Regions from separate parts of the Leucobacter sp. VD1 genome, predicted to be linked through region 1. Evidence: predicted binding sites of a transcription regulator. Region 1 holds the regulator's gene; the other holds the start of a gene.
The links. Region 1 encodes HspR, which represses chaperone genes until heat shock. Its sites were predicted from a motif close to AAGTTGAGTCNNNNNGACTCAACTT; they were not measured.

Region 1 (4,206 bases):
CGAAGGCCGCCGACGCAGCTGCAGCCGAGGCCGCTCCCGAGGAGAACCCCTACCTCGAAGATCTGCGCCGTCTCACCGCGGAGTACGCGAACTACCGCAAGCGCACCGAGGCCAACGCGCAGCTCGAGAAGCAGCGCGCCGTGGCCGCGGCGGTCACCCCGCTGCTCACAGTGCTCGACGATCTCGACCGCGCTGAGCAGCACGGTGATCTCGTCGAGGGCACCGCGTTCTTCACCATTGCGCAGAAGATGCGCGCCACTATGGAACGTCTCGGCTTGGTGAGCTATGGCGAGAAGGGCGAACCCTTTGACCCGCAGCTGCACGAGGCCATTGCGCAGGTGCCCGTGCCTGGCACCGAGCAGCAGACCGTTCTGGACGTGATCGAGCGGGGGTACCGCGTCGGCGACGTCGAGCTGCGCCCCGCCAAGGTAGCGGTGGCGGTGGGGGCAGATGGCTAGTCAGGATTGGCTCGAGAAAGACTTCTACGCGATCCTCGGCGTCTCAAAAGACGCGAGCGAGGCTGAGCTCAAGAAGACGTACCGCAAGCTCGCCCGCAAGCATCACCCCGACTCCAACCCCGGCGACGCCGTCGCCGAGGCGAAGTTCAAGGAGATCAGCGAGGCCTACTCGGTGCTCTCCGACAAAGAGCAGCGCGCCGAGTACGACCAGATTCGCGCCATGGGTGCTGGCGGCGCCCGCTTCACCGCAGGCGGGGGCGGCGGTCAGGGCTTCGAGGACATCTTCGGAGGCATGTTCGGCGGTGGTCGCGGCGGTGCCAACTTCAGCTACCAGGGTGGGTTCCCACAGGGCGGCCAGGGTTACGAGGACATCTTCAACATGTTCGGTGGCGGCCGCAGCGGCCCGCAGCCGGGGCGCGACATCCAGGCCACGACCACGCTCGATTTCGAGACCGCCGTGCAGGGCAAGACCGTCACGCTGCAGACCCCGAATGGTTCGGTGAAGGTGAAGATTCCGGCGGGTGTCTCGGACGGGCAGAAGATCAAGGTGCGCGGCAAGGGCGAGCCGAGCCCGAACGGCGGGCCCGCGGGCGACATCATCCTCACGGTGAGTGTTCGCAAGCACCCCGTGTTCGAGCGCGACGGCCAGAACCTGCGCCTCAAGCTGCCGGTCACCTTCTCGGAGGCCGCGCTCGGCGCGACCGTCGAAGTGCCGACCCTCGGCGGCGATCCCGTGCGCCTCAGGGTGCAGCCGGGAACGCCCAGTGGGCGGGTGCTGCGGGTGAAGGGGCGTGGTGTGCAGAGTGCCAAGGGCACCGGCGACCTGCTCGCCGAGGTGCAGGTGGTCGTGCCGTCGCACCTCTCCGAGGAAGCCCGCGCGGCGCTTGAGGCCTTCCGCGAAGTGGAGCCCCGGGAGAACCCGCGCGAGGATCTTCTGTCGCGCGCCCGTGGCTGAGAGCGGTGAGACCCATGGCTGAACCTCAGATGGATCGCTACACCCCGGTGTTCGCGATCGCCGCCGCCGCGGAGCTGGCCGAGATGCACCCCCAAACGCTGCGACAGTACGACCGAATCGGGCTCGTGTCGCCGCAGCGCACCCGTGGCAACACCCGCCGCTATTCGCTGCACGATGTGGCGCGTCTGCGCGAGGTGTCACGGCTGTCGGCCGAGGGGCTCAGCTTGGAGGGGATCCGCCGGGTGCTGCGGTTGGAGGATCGGGTGCGCGAGCTCGAGGGCCGTGTGCACGAGCTCGAACAAGCGCTCGCTCAGGAGCAGCTGCAGCGGCCCGAGCGGCGTGTGTTCGCTGCCGGTGCCGCGGGCGGGGAGGTCATCACCCTGCGCCGCGGCACCCGCGTGCGGCGCAACGCCGAGGTTGTCGTGTGGAAGCCGTAACCGCGCTCTTCGCGCAGCTTTCGCGAGCGCCTGATTTCGATGCTCCTGAGTTGCAGGCCTACGATTCTGCCGATGAGCTGATGCTCGACACCGTCGCCGATGAGCTGCGCGGCATCGACGACGGTGAGCTGGTGGTGATCGGTGACCGTCACGGTGCGCTCACGCTGGGTGCGGCGAGCCTCGGTGCGCGGCGGATCCGCGTGCACCAGGATCCGCTGCTCGCCGAGCGCGCGCTTACCGCGAACGCGGAACGTCTCGGCCTTGCCGGGATGCACAGCTCGCACCCGCTCGACGAGTCGCTGCTGCGCGATGCGCGGCTGGTGCTGCTGCAGTTGCCGCGGGGCCTCGACGCGCTCGACGAGATCGCCTGGTCGATCGCGCGCTGGGCGCATCCCGAGGTGCGGGTGGTCGCCGGCGGGCGCGTGAAGCATATGACTCGTGCTCAGAACGAGGTGCTGGGCCGCTCCTTCGGCGAGGTCTCGGCGGGGCTCGGGTGGCGCAAGGCTCGGGTGTTGCGGGCGAGCGCGCGGCGTGACATCGGCCCCGCGCCGTTTCCGCAGTGGGGATCGGATGCTGCGCTCGCGTTTCGGGTTGCCGCGTTCGGGGCGACATTCGGGGGTGCCACGCTCGATCACGGCAGCAGGCTGCTGCTCGAAGGGCTGGGTGTGCCCGAAAGGCCTGGCGTGAAGCCCGCCCGTATCGTTGATCTCGGCTGCGGCAATGGGGTGCTGGCCGTTTCTGCGGCGCTGCGCTGGCCCGACGCCGAGGTTATCGCGACAGACCAGTCGGCCGCCGCGGTTGCTGCGGCTCGGCTCACCGCGGCAGAGGCGGGTGTGGCGGATCGGGTGGCGATCCACCGTGCTGATGCTCTTGAAGCCGTGCCCGATGGGTGGGCGGATCTGATCCTGCTCAACCCGCCGTTTCACACGGGGGCGACGGTGCACGCGGGAGTGGCGCACCGCCTGATCCGCGCGTGCCGTCGCGCACTCGCTCCCGGTGGCGAGCTGCGTCTCGTTTTCAATTCGCACCTGCGCTATCGGCCCCTCGTGGAGCGCGAGATCGGCCCGGTGCGCGAGGTTGCCCGAGACCGCACCTTTACGGTGCTGTCGGCGATGCGTCGCTGAGCTGGGTGTGCTCGCCAGTGCGGCCCACCGCTGCGCCGGCGAGGGTCGTCAGGCCTGACTATCGAGGGTGGTCAGGCCTTGCGGCGGCGCGGATTGCCCTGCTCTGCGCGGGCCCGAATGAGGTCGCGGGCCGAGATCTGGTGCACGCGCACACCGTAGTCATCAGCGCTGAGGCCTGACAGAAAACTGCCCGGATCCACTTCGAGCGCGGTGCCGAGGCGCACCAGCGTTTCGGCAGTCGGGCTGGAGACGCCGCGTTCGATCTTGCCGATGCTGGTCCAACTGATCTCCGCGAGCTCGCCGAGATCTTCCAGCGAGATACCAAGGTGCTGGCGGATCTCGCGTACGCGGCGGCCGATCTTTATCGCGGCTTCCGAGTGAATGTTTGGCACGCACCCAGCGTGCTCGACTCATGCATTCGGCACCAGGCCTTGCGAGCACTGGCTAAAAATGCCCAGTGTGTTCGCGCATTATTCGGTGAGGATGAAAGCCCGAACTCGCCCGACGGTGGCTGACCGTGGGCGTACTCTGGAAGCGACATGTCGAACGCCACACGGGAACTGCTGCTGCGTCTTGCCCCGAGCATCTACGGGCCGACAATCCTGTTCACCCTCGGTGCCTACGCCATGCTGCCGATCGTGCCCCTCATTGCGGTATCGCAGGGGGCCGGGCTGGGCCTCTCAGGAGTGATCGCCTCCACGGTGGTTGTCGGCAGGCTCGTCGGCAACCTGCCTGCCAGCTGGCTCGTGGCGCGGGCGGGTGAACGCATCGCGATGCTCATCGCCTCCGGCGTTGCCCTCCTGGGGGCCCTCGGAGTCGCACTCGCACCCGGCCTTGCCGTGCTCGGCGCCTCAGCGTTCGTGATCGGCTTCGCTGAGGCAGCGTTCGGGCTAGCGCGCCACTCCCTCATGACCACGCGCGTGCCCGTCACGTTCCGGGCCAGAGCGCTGTCGCTGATCGGCGGCTCCCACCGCTTCGGACGATTCGCCGGGCCGTTCCTCGCAGCAGGGCTGCTCGGGATCACCGGTGACCAACACGCCCCCGTCTGGGCGTTCGTCGTCTGCCTCGCGCTCACCGCGCTGCTCGTGGGCTTTGCCCCTGACCCCGAGCGGCTGCTCTCGCACGGCCCTGCCGGCGAGGCGGGCCCCGGTCGCGGAGCCGGGGCGCCACGAGGATCGGACGGCATGCTCTCCGCGATCCGCCACGGACACGCTCCGCTGCTGCGCATCGGC
Region 2 (4,206 bases), 500 kb from region 1:
GATCAGGATCACGTTGCGGAAGTCGACGGTGCGGCCCTGGCCGTCGGTCAGGCGACCGTCGTCGAGAACCTGCAGCAGCACGTCGAACACTTCGGGGTGCGCTTTTTCGACCTCGTCGAGCAGCACCACCGAGTAGGGGCGCCGGCGCACGGCTTCGGTGAGTTGACCGCCCTGCTCGTAGCCGACGTAGCCCGGAGGGGCGCCCACGAGGCGTGACACCGAGTGCTTTTCGCCGTACTCGGACATGTCGATGCGCACCATGGCGTGCTCGTCGTCGAAGAGGAACTCGGCGAGCGCTTTCGCGAGCTCGGTCTTGCCTACACCGGTGGGCCCCAGGAAGAGGAAGGAGCCGGTCGGACGATTGGGATCCGCGATTCCTGCCCGCGTGCGCCGCACCGCATCGGCGACCGCGCGCACCGCGTCCGTCTGCCCGACGAGGCGCTTGCCGAGTTCACTTTCGAGTGCGAGCAGCTTCTCTGTCTCGCCCTGCAGCAGCCGGCCGACGGGGATGCCGGTCCAGGCGGCGACGACGCCCGCGATATCTTCGTCGGTGACTTGGTCGTTGACCATACGGGGTTCGCCGTCGATTTCGTCGGCGAGCTCGGCCTGCTCGGCTTCGGCGAGCTGCTTCTGAATGACGGGGATCTCGCCGTAGAGCAGCCGGGACGCCCGTTCGAGGTTGCCTTCTCGCTGTGCGACCTGCGCTTGCATACCGAGCTGATCAAGCTTCTCGCGCAGTTCGCCGACGCGGTTCAGGGAGGCTCGCTCGCGCTCCCAGCGCGCTTCGAGGCCGTCGAGTTCGCGCTGCTTCTGGGCAAGGTCGTCGCGCAGTTTCGTGAGGCGTTCCTTCGAGGCGGCGTCTTTCTCCTTCTTCAACGCGAGCTCTTCGAGGCGCATTCGGTCGACGGCGCGGCGCAGTTCGTCGATCTCCACCGGGGCCGAGTCGATCTCCATGCGCAGACGCGAGGCCGCCTCGTCGATCAGGTCGATCGCCTTGTCGGGCAGCTGCCGGGCCGTGATATAGCGGTTCGAGAGGCTTGCCGCGGCGACGAGGGCGGAGTCGGCGATGGTCACTTTGTGGTGTGCCTCGTACCGTTCTTTGAGGCCGCGCAGGATCGCGATGGTGTCTTCGACGCTCGGCTCGCCCACGTAGACCTGCTGGAAGCGTCGTTCGAGGGCCGCATCTTTCTCGATGTACTCGCGGTATTCGTCGAGGGTGGTGGCGCCGATGAGCCGCAGCTCACCGCGGGCAAGCATGGGCTTGAGCATCTGGGAGGCCGCGACAGAGGATTCGCCGCCGCCTGCGCCCATGAGGGTGTGCAGTTCGTCGATGAAGGTGATGATCTTGCCGTCAGAGTCTTTGATCTCCTGCAGCACGGCTTTCATGCGCTCTTCGAACTCGCCCCGGTATTTCGCTCCGGCAATGAGCGCGGAGATATCGAGGGAGATGAGTTCTTTGTCTTTGAGCGATTCGGCAACGTCGCCGGCGACGATGCGCTGGGCGAGGCCTTCGACGACGGCGGTCTTCCCGACGCCTGGTTCGCCGATGAGCACGGGGTTGTTCTTGGTGCGGCGGGTGAGCACTTGGCTCACGCGGCGGATTTCGCTGTCGCGGCCGATGACCGGATCGAGCTTGCCCGAGCGGGCGACTTCCGTGAGGTTGACGCCGAACTGCTCGAGGGCGGACTGCCCTTCTTCGCCCTGGGCGGGCTGCCAGTTTGCTTGCATCTGGATCCCTTCTGGTTCAGCAGGCTGCGGCGACCCGATCCGGGCAGCCACAAACTTGAGTGATTATGACTCAAGTTTACTTGAGGGTGCGACATTCCGCTAGGGATTGCGGCGGATCGCTTTTGTCCCCCACCCGCCACGGCCTGCGCAATCCGGCCCCGCCCGGCGAAAAGAGCCAGGCGACAGAGCCGGCTCACGCAGGGCGTCACCCGCGACCGCTAGCCTGGTGAGAGATTCGTCCCAACCTCGGAGGAGCCCACCCATGTCGAAGATCGCCCTCGTGCGCCAGCCCAGCAGCCTGCTCGACGACGGAATCGTCGACCACATCGAGAAGGTCGCCGTCGATCTTGACACGGCGCGCGAGCAGTGGCGGGGCTACGTCGCCGCGCTGCAGCAGCACGGCTGGCAGACCGTCGAGGTCGATCCCGCCGACGACTGCCCCGACTCCGTCTTCATTGAAGACACCGTGGTGATGTTCCGCAACGTGGCCGTGATCTCGCGCCCCGGTGCCGACAGCCGCAAGCCCGAAACCGCCGGCACCCGACGCGCCCTCGAAGCGCTCGGCTGCCCCGTTGTCGAGATTCAGGCGCCAGGCACCCTCGACGGCGGCGATGTGCTGAAGGTCGGCGACACCGTCTACGTAGGTCGCGGCGGCCGTACCAATGCCGAGGGCATCGCGCAGCTGCGTCGCATCCTCGCCCCGCTCGGCGGCAGGGTCGTGGCCGTGCCAGTCACGAAGGTGCTGCACCTGAAGACCGCCGTCACCGCCCTCCCCGATGGCACCGTGATCGGTTACCCCGATTTCGTCGACAACCCCGGCATCTTCCCCGCCTTCCTGCCCGTGCCCGAACCGCACGGCACCGCGGTGGTCTGCCTCAGCGACTCCGAACTGCTCATCTCGGCGTCGGCACCGCAGACCGCGGCGATGCTGCGCGATCTCGGCTACTCCGTGACCGAGGTCGCCATCTCCGAGTACGAGAAGCTCGAGGGCTGCCCCACCTGCCTGTCGGTGCGGGTGCGCTGCCTCGACTAGGGGCGGTCGGCGGCCCCGGGCAGGGGCCGCTTCTCACCCGCGATAGTTCCTTGCGATAGTGTCGCGTGGTGAACGCTCAACGTGATGCCCGTGTCTCTGGCACGCCTTGGGCGCTGCTGTTCGTAGCGGTCTGCTTGGTCGCCGTCAACATGCGCATGACGATCACGGGCGTTGGGCCACTGCTCGATGAAATCGCGGCGGATCAGGGCGTCACGCCCGCATCTCTGGGTTTCTTGGCCTCGATCCCGCTGCTCACCTGGGCCGTCGTATCACCAGCCGCACAGGCGCTATCAGCACGAATCGGTCCGAACGCCGCGGTGGCGGGCTCACTCGCGGCACTCACTCTCGGCACGGTCTGGCGCTCACTGCCTGGCCCACAGGCGAATCTCTGGCTGGGTACCGCGCTCGTGGGCGCCGCACTCGCCGTCGCCAACGTGCTCCTGCCCGCAACAATCAAGCGGGATTTCGGGGGGCGTGTGCCCTTGGTGATGGGCGCCTACTCGACCCTGCTGAGCGGGGCCGCTGCGGTCGGAGCCGGCATGGTGGCGCCGATCGCCCACGCATCGATGGCCTCGGGTGAACCTGTGGGTTGGCGGATCGCCCTGCTCACTACAGGGGCCATGGTGCCGCCCGCTCTGGTGATGTGGGTAGTCGCGACTCGCCGGGCGCAGCACCGCGGCGGGGGCGACACGACAAGCGTTTCCGCCACTGTTCAGGGCGAGCCCTCCTCGGGTATGGCCTCACGGTTGGGCAGTCGCATCTGGCGCGATCCTGTCGCCTGGAGCATCGCGGTGTACATGGGCACCCAGTCTTCGACCTTCTACGTGTGGGCCACCTGGCTTGCACCGCTCGACCTCTCACGCGGTTCAGATCCCGTGACAGCGGGCCTCCATGTGATGGTGTTCCACGTCTGCGGCATGTTCGGTTCATTGTCCGCGCCATTTATTTCTCGCGGAGCAATGCGGCGAATCCTCCCGGTGCTGTTGCCCGTCATCGCGGCCGCCGGTGCCGTGGGCCTCATCCTCGCACCCGCCGCATTGCTGGCATGGCTGATTCTCTCGGGCTTCTCAGCAGGCTGCGCTTTGACGGTGTCGCTCACACTGATGGCTCAGCGCTCGACAGATGCTGCGACGGCCGCTGCAACATCTGGCATGTCGCAATCCGTGGGATACCTGATCGCCGCTGTCGGGCCTGTCCTGTTCGGGGTGCTCTACGGCGCGACGGGGAGCTGGGTTCCGCCGCTCTTCGTGATACTCGCCGGTGTCGGCCTGCAGTTCTGCGCGGGGCTGCTGCTCGCTCGCGAGCGCATGGTCTTCGGCTCTGACCTCAGACCGCGCTGAGCACGACGGCGCTGCCCTGCCCACCGCCGCCGCAGATGCCGACGGCGCCGAGCGATCCGCTGCCGAGCTCTGCGAGCTGCCGCGCAAGCGTGCCCACGATGCGCG

Region 2: a site for HspR is predicted at 1,781-1,805, ahead of WFL22_RS08640 (ATP-dependent Clp protease ATP-binding subunit). Genes of this name have one in related genera too.

Annotation. Positions count from the first base shown of each region.
Region 1 is NZ_JBBCPO010000002.1:202,709-206,914, reverse strand. It holds gene WFL22_RS06315 (nucleotide exchange factor GrpE) at 1-458, shown strand, start outside; gene WFL22_RS06310 (DnaJ C-terminal domain-containing protein) at 451-1,413, shown strand; gene WFL22_RS06305 (heat shock protein transcriptional repressor HspR) at 1,428-1,850, shown strand; gene WFL22_RS06300 (class I SAM-dependent methyltransferase) at 1,838-2,974, shown strand; gene WFL22_RS06295 (helix-turn-helix domain-containing protein) at 3,046-3,366, opposite strand; gene WFL22_RS06290 (MFS transporter) at 3,514-4,206, shown strand, end outside.
Region 2 is NZ_JBBCPO010000002.1:703,141-707,346, reverse strand. It holds gene WFL22_RS08640 (ATP-dependent Clp protease ATP-binding subunit) at 1-1,728, opposite strand, end outside; gene ddaH (dimethylargininase) at 1,991-2,761, shown strand; gene WFL22_RS08630 (MFS transporter) at 2,830-4,101, shown strand; gene WFL22_RS08625 (acetyl-CoA C-acyltransferase) at 4,088-4,206, opposite strand, start outside.